Methylicorpusculum oleiharenae: one gene and its partners. The main gene of each other region encodes a partner of the protein of the gene in region 2 in a complex. Links are inferred from orthologs where the notes say so. Each region holds a gene or a part of one and is shown on either strand. Other genes may lie near its edges.

Evidence for each region. Proteins that work in one complex are often made in the same cells at the same time.
Region 1: the proteins of accD (region 2) and accA are in contact, whole or in part, in a solved structure (PDB 8UXZ), measured with the Escherichia coli proteins. The link is inferred for Methylicorpusculum oleiharenae from one-to-one orthologs.
Region 3: the proteins of accD (region 2) and accC are in contact, whole or in part, in a solved structure (PDB 8UXZ), measured with the Escherichia coli proteins. The link is inferred for Methylicorpusculum oleiharenae from one-to-one orthologs.

Annotation. Positions count from the first base shown.
Region 1 is NZ_WUTY02000001.1:4,820,303-4,823,122, forward strand. It holds accA (acetyl-CoA carboxylase carboxyl transferase subunit alpha), read right to left. Parts: upstream 1,979-2,820; coding sequence 1,022-1,978; downstream 1-1,021. Other genes in the region: tilS (tRNA lysidine(34) synthetase TilS), read right to left, coding at 1-860; GO003_RS21505 (replication-associated recombination protein A), read right to left, coding at 2,037-2,820. UniProt on the Escherichia coli protein: Component of the acetyl coenzyme A carboxylase (ACC) complex. First, biotin carboxylase catalyzes the carboxylation of biotin on its carrier protein (BCCP) and then the CO(2) group is transferred by the carboxyltransferase to acetyl-CoA to form malonyl-CoA.
Region 2 is NZ_WUTY02000001.1:3,888,025-3,890,897, forward strand. It holds accD (acetyl-CoA carboxylase, carboxyltransferase subunit beta), read right to left. Parts: upstream 1,966-2,873; coding sequence 1,036-1,965; downstream 1-1,035. Other genes in the region: folC (bifunctional tetrahydrofolate synthase/dihydrofolate synthase), read right to left, coding at 1-1,003; trpA (tryptophan synthase subunit alpha), read right to left, coding at 2,001-2,804; trpB (tryptophan synthase subunit beta), read right to left, coding at 2,801-2,873.
Region 3 is NZ_WUTY02000001.1:2,126,138-2,128,986, reverse strand. It holds accC (acetyl-CoA carboxylase biotin carboxylase subunit), read left to right. Parts: upstream 1-676; coding sequence 677-2,023; downstream 2,024-2,849. Other genes in the region: prmA (50S ribosomal protein L11 methyltransferase), read left to right, coding at 2,293-2,849; accB (acetyl-CoA carboxylase biotin carboxyl carrier protein), read left to right, coding at 201-656; aroQ (type II 3-dehydroquinate dehydratase), read left to right, coding at 1-195. UniProt on the Escherichia coli protein: This protein is a component of the acetyl coenzyme A carboxylase complex; first, biotin carboxylase catalyzes the carboxylation of the carrier protein and then the transcarboxylase transfers the carboxyl group to form malonyl-CoA.

The DNA of each region.
Region 1 (2,820 bases), 930 kb from region 2 along the record:
CGTAACAATAAGGCCTGCCGGGCATTCTCAAGACACGACCAAAGCTCCAGTGACAAGGCTTGAAACTCAATGTCCAGGTATTTTTTGAGTAGTTCACCACCCTCTTGCCGAATCACTGCCTGAGCTTCTGCACAATGTCCGGCCGCCCTAGATACAGTTTTGTCCAGCGCCGGCCAACGCTTTTTTAATACCGGCAAAACGTCATTTCGAAGAAAATTTCTATCGAATTCGGTGCTTTGATTAGTGGGATCTTCCACCCAATCAAGTTCATGTCCGGCGGCATAGGCCTCAATTTCCTGTTTAGAAACATTCAACAGAGGCCGCAAAAGGATACCCTTCCCCATCGGCATCACTACCGGCATCCCCGATAAACCGGGCAATCCGGCGCCTCGAAACAGTTGCAATAAAACAGTTTCCAGCTGATCTTCCCTGTGCTGGGCCACCAACAACAGATCCTGATCATCCAGCAAACTGCTTAATACGCCATACCGTGCATTTCTGGCGGCTTCTTCAGGGCTTTGTCCGTTGACCGGCCGTGCATCGACTCGCAATTCCTTAAAAGCAATATCCAAAGCTGTTGCTGTTGCTTGGCAATGAAGGGCCCAGTGGTCGGCTATCGCCTGCAAACCATGATGAACATAAACAGCTGTGAGCTTTTCTTTCAACCAATGCTGCTGCGCGCAGAGGTGCAATAACACATGGGAATCAACGCCGCCACTGTAAGCCACAAATACGCGGCGAGAGCCCTGATAAGGACGGATGGTATCGATTAAATGAGATTCCACTGACTGTGCATGAATGTTGGTCATAAGCCCCAAACAAAAAAGCTCGCCAACAGCGAGCTTTTGATTGACTTCCATTTAACTTAATAATCGATCATCTTAAAAACCGCTATTGAGCCATGATAAACATTTGGTGATGCCGGCAATCAATCTGGTCATTGCTGCCAGCCTTAGCACATTTTAAATTCTTAAACGTTTTTTAGATTATTTGGGAGTAGACGAAAAAGCTGTCTTTCGAATTACTCGGTATAAACGCCAAAAGCCATAATCCGTTGATAACGTTTTTCCATTAAACGCTCCATCGATTCACGCTTGAGTTCTTCCAGATGCCTTAACAAGGTTTCTCTCAGATTCATTGCCGTTTTTTGAAAATCACGGTGTGCACCGCCTAAAGGCTCTCTGACCACTTCATCGAGAAAGCCCTGTTCACGGATACGATCGGAAGTAATTCCCATCGCTTCAGCCGCCAACTGGGATTTATCAGCACTTTTCCAAAGAATCGATGCGCAACCTTCAGGCGAAATCACCGAGTAAGTGCTGTATTCAAGCATAATCAAGCGATCGCCGACGCCGATGGCCAATGCGCCGCCAGAACCGCCTTCCCCGATGACCGTGCAGATGATCGGCGTGTGTAAACGCGCCATTTCAAACAAGTTACGGGCTATTGCCTCGCTTTGGCCGCGTTCTTCAGCACCGATACCGGGATAAGCCCCCGGTGTATCGATCAGACATATAATAGGCAAACCAAAGCGCTCGGCCATTTTCATGACTCTTAGGGCTTTGCGGTAACCCTCAGGTCTGGGCATTCCAAAGTTTCGATAAATTTTTTCCTTGGTATCCCGGCCCTTTTGATGCCCTATCAGTGCAACCGGCTGACCTTCAAGACGAGCCAGTCCGCATATAATGGCCGGATCATCAGCATACGTCCGGTCGCCATGCAACTCATGAAAGTCGGAGAATATCAAATCAATGTAATCCAGGGTATAAGGACGCCCGGGATGTCTTGATAATTGTGAAATCTGCCAGTCGCTAAGCCCGGAAAAAATTGATTCGGTCAGCGCCTTGCTCTTACTTTCCAGTTGTTCCAGCGCATCGGAAATATTGATATCGTTATCGAACTGAACTCGGCGAAGTTCTTTTATTTTGGCTTCCAATTCGGCGATGGGTTGTTCAAAATCGAGAAATTTAAGGTCCATAATCCTACATAAACTAGATAAAATGATTCGGATCGTCCAGGATCACCTTTGTTAAAGGTCAGCTCCTATCAGTACGGGACATTTTATCTAAATTCCGTAAATGTTTTAATTTTTCTGCAATTTTTATTTCTAATCCACGATTGACCGGCGTGTAATACTGAGAACCCTTCAAACTTTCCGGAAAATAATTCTCACCGGCAGCATAAGCATCGGGCTCATCATGCGCATAACGATAGGCTTTTCCGTAATCCAACGATTTCATCAGCGAAGTGGGCGCATTTCTCAAATGAACCGGCACTGGCAGGCTGCCGCTTTCCTTGGCATCGCGCATGGCCGCATTATAGGCCCTATAAACCGCATTGCTCTTAGCTGCGCAAGCAAGATAAACGACGGCATGCGCCAAGGCTAATTCTCCCTCGGGACTACCCAGCCGTTCTTGCGCTTCCCATGCGCTTATGGCCAGCGGCAACGCTCTTGGATCCGCATTGCCGATATCCTCGGAAGCAATCCTGACAATTCTGCGGGCCAGATAAGACAAATCACAACCGGCATCCATCATCCGGCACAGCCAATATAACGCGGCATCCGGCGAACTGCCCCGAACCGACTTATGTAATGCTGAAATCTGATTGTAAAATTCTTCGCCTTGCTTATCGAAACGGCGGGTTCCGCCAGACAGCACTTCTTTGGAGACGGCCTCATTAATACAGGTGCTGTTTTGCGATGCCGCCAACTCCACTGCAATCTCAAGCAGATTTAACGCTCGCCGGGCATCACCATCGGCGGCCGCTGCAAACTGACGCTTGATCTCATCGTCCATCTCGATGGCCAGATTGCCCAAG
Region 2 (2,873 bases):
TGTCTTTCATCACGGAAAAAACGGCACGCACACGCATCTGACTAAAGTTTTCCTTAAGATAATCAGCCAGAGTTTCGACTGCTTGGGGATTATGCGCCACATCAAGCAAGACCGGTATTTTACCCTCGATGTATTGAAATCTTCCGGGTAATTGAACCTGGGATATACCTTTGTTTAAAGCATCACGATCAACCGGAAGAGAAGTCTGCATTGCCGTGATTGCAGCAATTACTGTGGCAGCATTTCTGTATTGATGCTCCCCTTTTAAATTAGGTAAAGGCAAATTGCTTATCTGAACTTGCTCGCCAAACCAATTCCATCCATGCGGGTGCTTCTCGAAGTAAAAATCCTGATTTATGAAGCTGACTTTTGCACCACTTTCATCTGCGCAGATTTTAAGCGATAAGGGAGGAACAGGATCACCGACAACGGCAGTCACATTCCTTCTAAAAATGCCGGCTTTTTCTCTGCCAATAGATTCGCGTGTATCACCTAGCCACTCAGTATGGTCAATGCCGATGCTCGTAATAATGGCCAAGTCAGTATCAATAATATTGACGGCATCCAGCCTGCCTCCTAATCCGACTTCCAGCAATTGCACATCCAGATCGAATTGAGCAAAGATATCCAATGCTGCCAAGGTACTAAACTCAAAGTAACTTAAAGATACATCGGATCGAACGGTGTCAATTCTCTCAAAAGCACTGCAAATAAGGTCATCCGATACAGGAATTCCGTTTATTTTGATTCTTTCGTTGTATTTGAGAATATGAGGCGAGGTGTAAGTGCCGACTTTGTAACCTTGAGCGATATAAATCGACTCCAAAAACGCGACAACTGAACCTTTGCCATTAGTACCGGCGATCGTTAACGTTACCGGTTTATTGTACTTCGGCTGCAAAGCACTGAAAACCTGTCCTACACGTTGCAAACCCAAATCAATAACGCGCGGGTGTAGGCTCTCCTGCCATTGCAGCCAGTCCTTCAAAGAATTAAATGACATGTTTATGAACTGATCAGGCGGGTACTAGATGACTATACCGTCTGTTCTTCAACAGCAACCTCATTATCTGAGCTTGGGATCTGGTTGTAACTGGTTGATTCAAGTTTTGACGCCATTAAAATAGACAAGATATCAGCAAGCTTATCCCTCATTTCACGGCGATCAATAATCATGTCAATAGCCCCGTGATCCTGAAGAAACTCACTTCTCTGAAACCCGTCAGGTAATTTTTCGCGCACAGTTTGTTCAATTACGCGGGGTCCGGCAAATCCGATCAGCGCATTGGGTTCAGCAACATTGATATCGCCCAACATGGCCAAACTTGCCGACACCCCCCCCATAGTGGGGTCAGTCATAAAGGAAATAAAGGGAATTCCCGCTTCAGAAAGACGCGTTAATGCGGCGCTGGTTTTTACCATCTGAAAAAGCGAAAACAGCGACTCCTGCATCCTCGCACCACCACTGGCAGTAAAAACGATAAAAGGGATTTTAAGTTCCAGGCTTTTATTAACACCTCTTACAAAGCGCTCACCGACGACAGAGCCCATTGAACCGCCCATAAAACCAAAGTCAAAAGCGGCAACAACGATGTCCTTTCCTTTTAATTTTCCTTTAACAACGACCAGCGCGTCGTTTTCCTTGGTTTGTTTTTGTGCTTGAGTAATTCGGTCTTTATATTTTTTACTGTCTTTAAATTTAAGCGGATCAGTAGGTTTTATGCCGGCCCCTATTTCTTCCTGATCATTCTTATCGAGAAATAGTTCAAGCCGGGTTCTTGCAGAAATGCGCATATGGTGTTCGCATTTTGGGCAAACACTGGCGTTTCTTTCCAGCTCCGTATTGTAAAGAATGGCACTGCAGCTGGGGCACTTGGTCCAAAGACCTTCTGGTACGGTGCCCTTTTTTTTGCTCGAACCTTCTGTTCTTATCGTTGAAGGTACTAATTTTTCAAACCAACTCATTTTGTCGAACTCCGGGTATAGATATAGCTTAAAGCTCAGCTGTCCATCGCTTGGCGCATTGACTTTAGTAATTCAACGATTTCGGCTTTTGCCTGGACAGGATCATCCAAATGAGCTTCAATCTTGCTGATCAGCGCACTACCGACCACCACGGCATCACCAATTTCTGAGACTGTTTTAGCCGTTTGCGCATCTTTGACGCCAAAGCCTATGCCAACAGGCAGTCCGGTATTTTCCCGGATAACATCCAGTTTTTCCTTAACATTCACTGTATCAAGATGGCCTGCACCGGTGACTCCTTTTAAAGAAACATAATAAAGATAACCGCTTCCAGCTTCACTCATAAGCCTGATGCGTTCTTCTGAGCTGTTGGGAGCCAATAGAAAAATCGGATCAATATCCCGGCTTTTAAGCAGGCTGACACAATCGACAGCCTCTTCCGGCGGTAAATCGACAGTTAAAACACCATCCACACCGACTCGTTGTGCAGCATTCGCAAAATCTTCATAACCCATTGCTTCAATGGGATTCAAATACCCCATCAATACCACAGGCGTTTGCTCATCCTTTTTTCTGAATTCGGCAACCAACATTAATACCTTTCGCAGGCTCATGTGATGAGACAATGCCCGTTCACTCGCTTTTTGTATGACCGGACCATCCGCCATGGGATCTGAAAAAGGTACGCCTAATTCAATAATATCGGCGCCGGCTTCAACCATGTCATGCATCATAGGCACAGTAAAACCAGGTTCCGGATCTCCGGCAGTTATAAACGGTATCAAGGCTTTACGACCACTTTTAGCCAGCTCTTCAAATTTAGCAGTTAAACGACTCACAATTCTATCCCCTCGCGTTGAGCCAACGTGAGTATGTCTTTATCACCCCGTCCTGACACGTTGATAATG
Region 3 (2,849 bases), 1.8 Mb from region 2 along the record:
GCTTTACGCGATGCTTTACTTGCTACAAAAATTCCGTTTATAGAAGTTCATCTATCTAACGTGCATGCCCGTGAACCGTTTAGAATACACTCCTATTTTTCAGATATAGCCGAAGGCGTTATCTGCGGACTAGGAGCAATCGGGTACGAACTGGCTCTGAAAGCCGCTCATGAGATACTAGCCAAGAGACATTAAAGACAATGGATATAAGAAAAATAAAAAAGCTGATCGAGATTATCGAAGAATCAGACATTGCAGAAATAGAAATAAGCGAAGGTGAAGAGTCCGTAAGAATCAGCCGTTATTCCAGCGCGCCGGTTGCCTATGCACCTGCCCCGCAAGCACCCACAGCAATCAATCTGGCCCCTGCCGCAACGTCTGCGCCCGCTCCTGCTGCGGCACCCGTTGAAAACAAAATAAGCGGTCACATTGTAAAATCGCCTATGGTCGGTTCTTTTTACCGCTCCGCGTCACCCGGCTCCAAGGCTTTCGTCGAAGTAGGCCATACCGTTAAAGCGGGCGATACTTTATGTATTATTGAAGCAATGAAAATTCTTAATCAAATTGAGGCCGACAAGAGTGGGACTATCACTCAAATTTTGGTCGAGAATGGACAACCTGTCGAATATGACCAACCTTTATTCGTTATTGAATAACAACACTTAGGTGCCTGATCATGTTCGATAAAATTGTCATTGCCAATAGAGGCGAAATTGCTCTGCGTATTTTGCGCGCCTGTCGCGAAATGGGCATTAAAGTGGTCGCGGTCCACTCTTCTGCAGATCGTGATTTGAAACATGTCCGTCTCGCCGATGAATCAGTCTGCATCGGCCCGGCATCATCCAGCGAAAGCTATCTCAACATTCCGGCTATCATCAGTGCGGCTGAAGTCACTGATGCGGAAGCTATCCATCCCGGCTATGGGTTTTTATCCGAAAATGCCGATTTTTCGGAAAAAGTCAGGCAGAGTGGCTTTGTTTTCATTGGTCCAAACCCTGAAACCATCCGCTTGATGGGTGATAAAATTTCAGCCAAGAAAGCTATGAAAGCTGCAGGCATCCCCTGTGTTCCCGGCAACGGCGACCCGCTGGGCGATAACAACAAGAAAAACCTCAAGATGGCTCAGGAGATCGGTTACCCGGTCATAATCAAGGCTGCAGGCGGCGGTGGTGGCCGAGGCATGCGAACAGTACATACCGAAGCGGCATTAATTAATGCCATCACGATGACCAAAGCCGAGGCCGAGGTCGCTTTCGGTAATGGCACGGTTTACATGGAAAAATTTCTGGAAGATCCCCGACACATTGAGTTTCAGGTAATGGCTGATTCTCACGGCAATGCGATTCATCTGGGTGAACGGGATTGCTCCATGCAGCGCAGACATCAAAAAGTTGTAGAAGAAGCGCCTGCCCCGGGGATTACCGAAGAGCAACGCAACCGGATGGGTGAGTTATGCGCTAAAGCCTGCCGCGACATTGGCTATCTGGGTGCTGGTACTTTCGAATTTTTATACGAAAAAGGCGAATTCTTTTTCATTGAAATGAACACGCGAGTCCAGGTTGAGCATCCGGTCACCGAGATGATTACCGGGTTTGATATTGTTAAAGAACAATTGCGAATCGCCTATGGTTTACCGCTTTCGGTTACCCAGGACCAGGTTATATTTCGCGGCCACGCCATTGAATGCAGATTGAACGCTGAAGATCCCAAAACATTCATGCCCTGCCCCGGAACCATCAATCAGTTCCATATGCCGGGCGGGCCCGGTATCCGTTGCGAAACGCATATTTACAACGGCTATAAAGTGCCGCCTTACTACGACTCAATGATCGGCAAACTGATTGCTTATGGTGATGACAGAAACAGCGCCATCGCCAGAATGAATACGGCTTTAAGTGAAATCATCATCGACGGCATCAAAACCAATATCGAATTGCACAAGGATATTATGACCGACCAGGGTTTCGTCAGCGGTCAAAGGAATATTCATTATCTGGAAAAAAAATTAGGCATGACCTCCTGACGATAAAGCACCTTGCATGAAGCTCTGTTTTTAGGCGCATCCTTCAAGATGCGCCATTTACAAACGGCAAATTACTCTGATTAATGCGAACGGATTAATTAACTTCTAACACCATCGCATTCAGGCAGTCTTATCTGCATAAACCGCTTGAACCGAACAGCCCGCCAATGAACCCCGCATAATGGAATTTTAAGTTTTAGCCATTATTTTGAAGTTAACCCCTAAGAGCAGACATCCGTCTGCTTTTGTATTTTAGAACGTGTAAAAACATGGCCTGGCACCAATTATCTGTTACCACCAATGAAAATACAGCTCCCGAACTCGCTGATTATTTCAGTGAAATCGGCGCGGTCTCAGTGACTTACATGGATGCCGAAGATCAGCCGGTCTATGAACCGCTGCCCGGCGAGACGATAATATGGCCTAACACCCGGGTCATTGCCTTGTTTGAACTTGAGTCCGACCCTGAGCAGGTTAAAACATGGGTCAATGAGCAGTTTAATAGCGGACTTTCTCAATGGACCTATGAAAGACTGGAAGATCAGGCCTGGGAACGCAGTTGGATGGATTATTATCAGCCTATGAAATTTGCCGACCGACTTTGGGTCTGCCCTACCGGACAGGAGCAACTTGAACCCGGGACCGTCTGCCTGACTCTCGACCCCGGACTGGCATTCGGCACAGGCACTCATCCGACTACAGCGCTGTGTCTGGAATGGCTGGCAAGCCATGATTTAACGGATAAAGTTGTGATTGATTACGGCTGCGGTTCGGGTATTTTAGCGGTAGCAGCTGTGCTACTGGGAGCCCGCGAGGCGCATGCCAT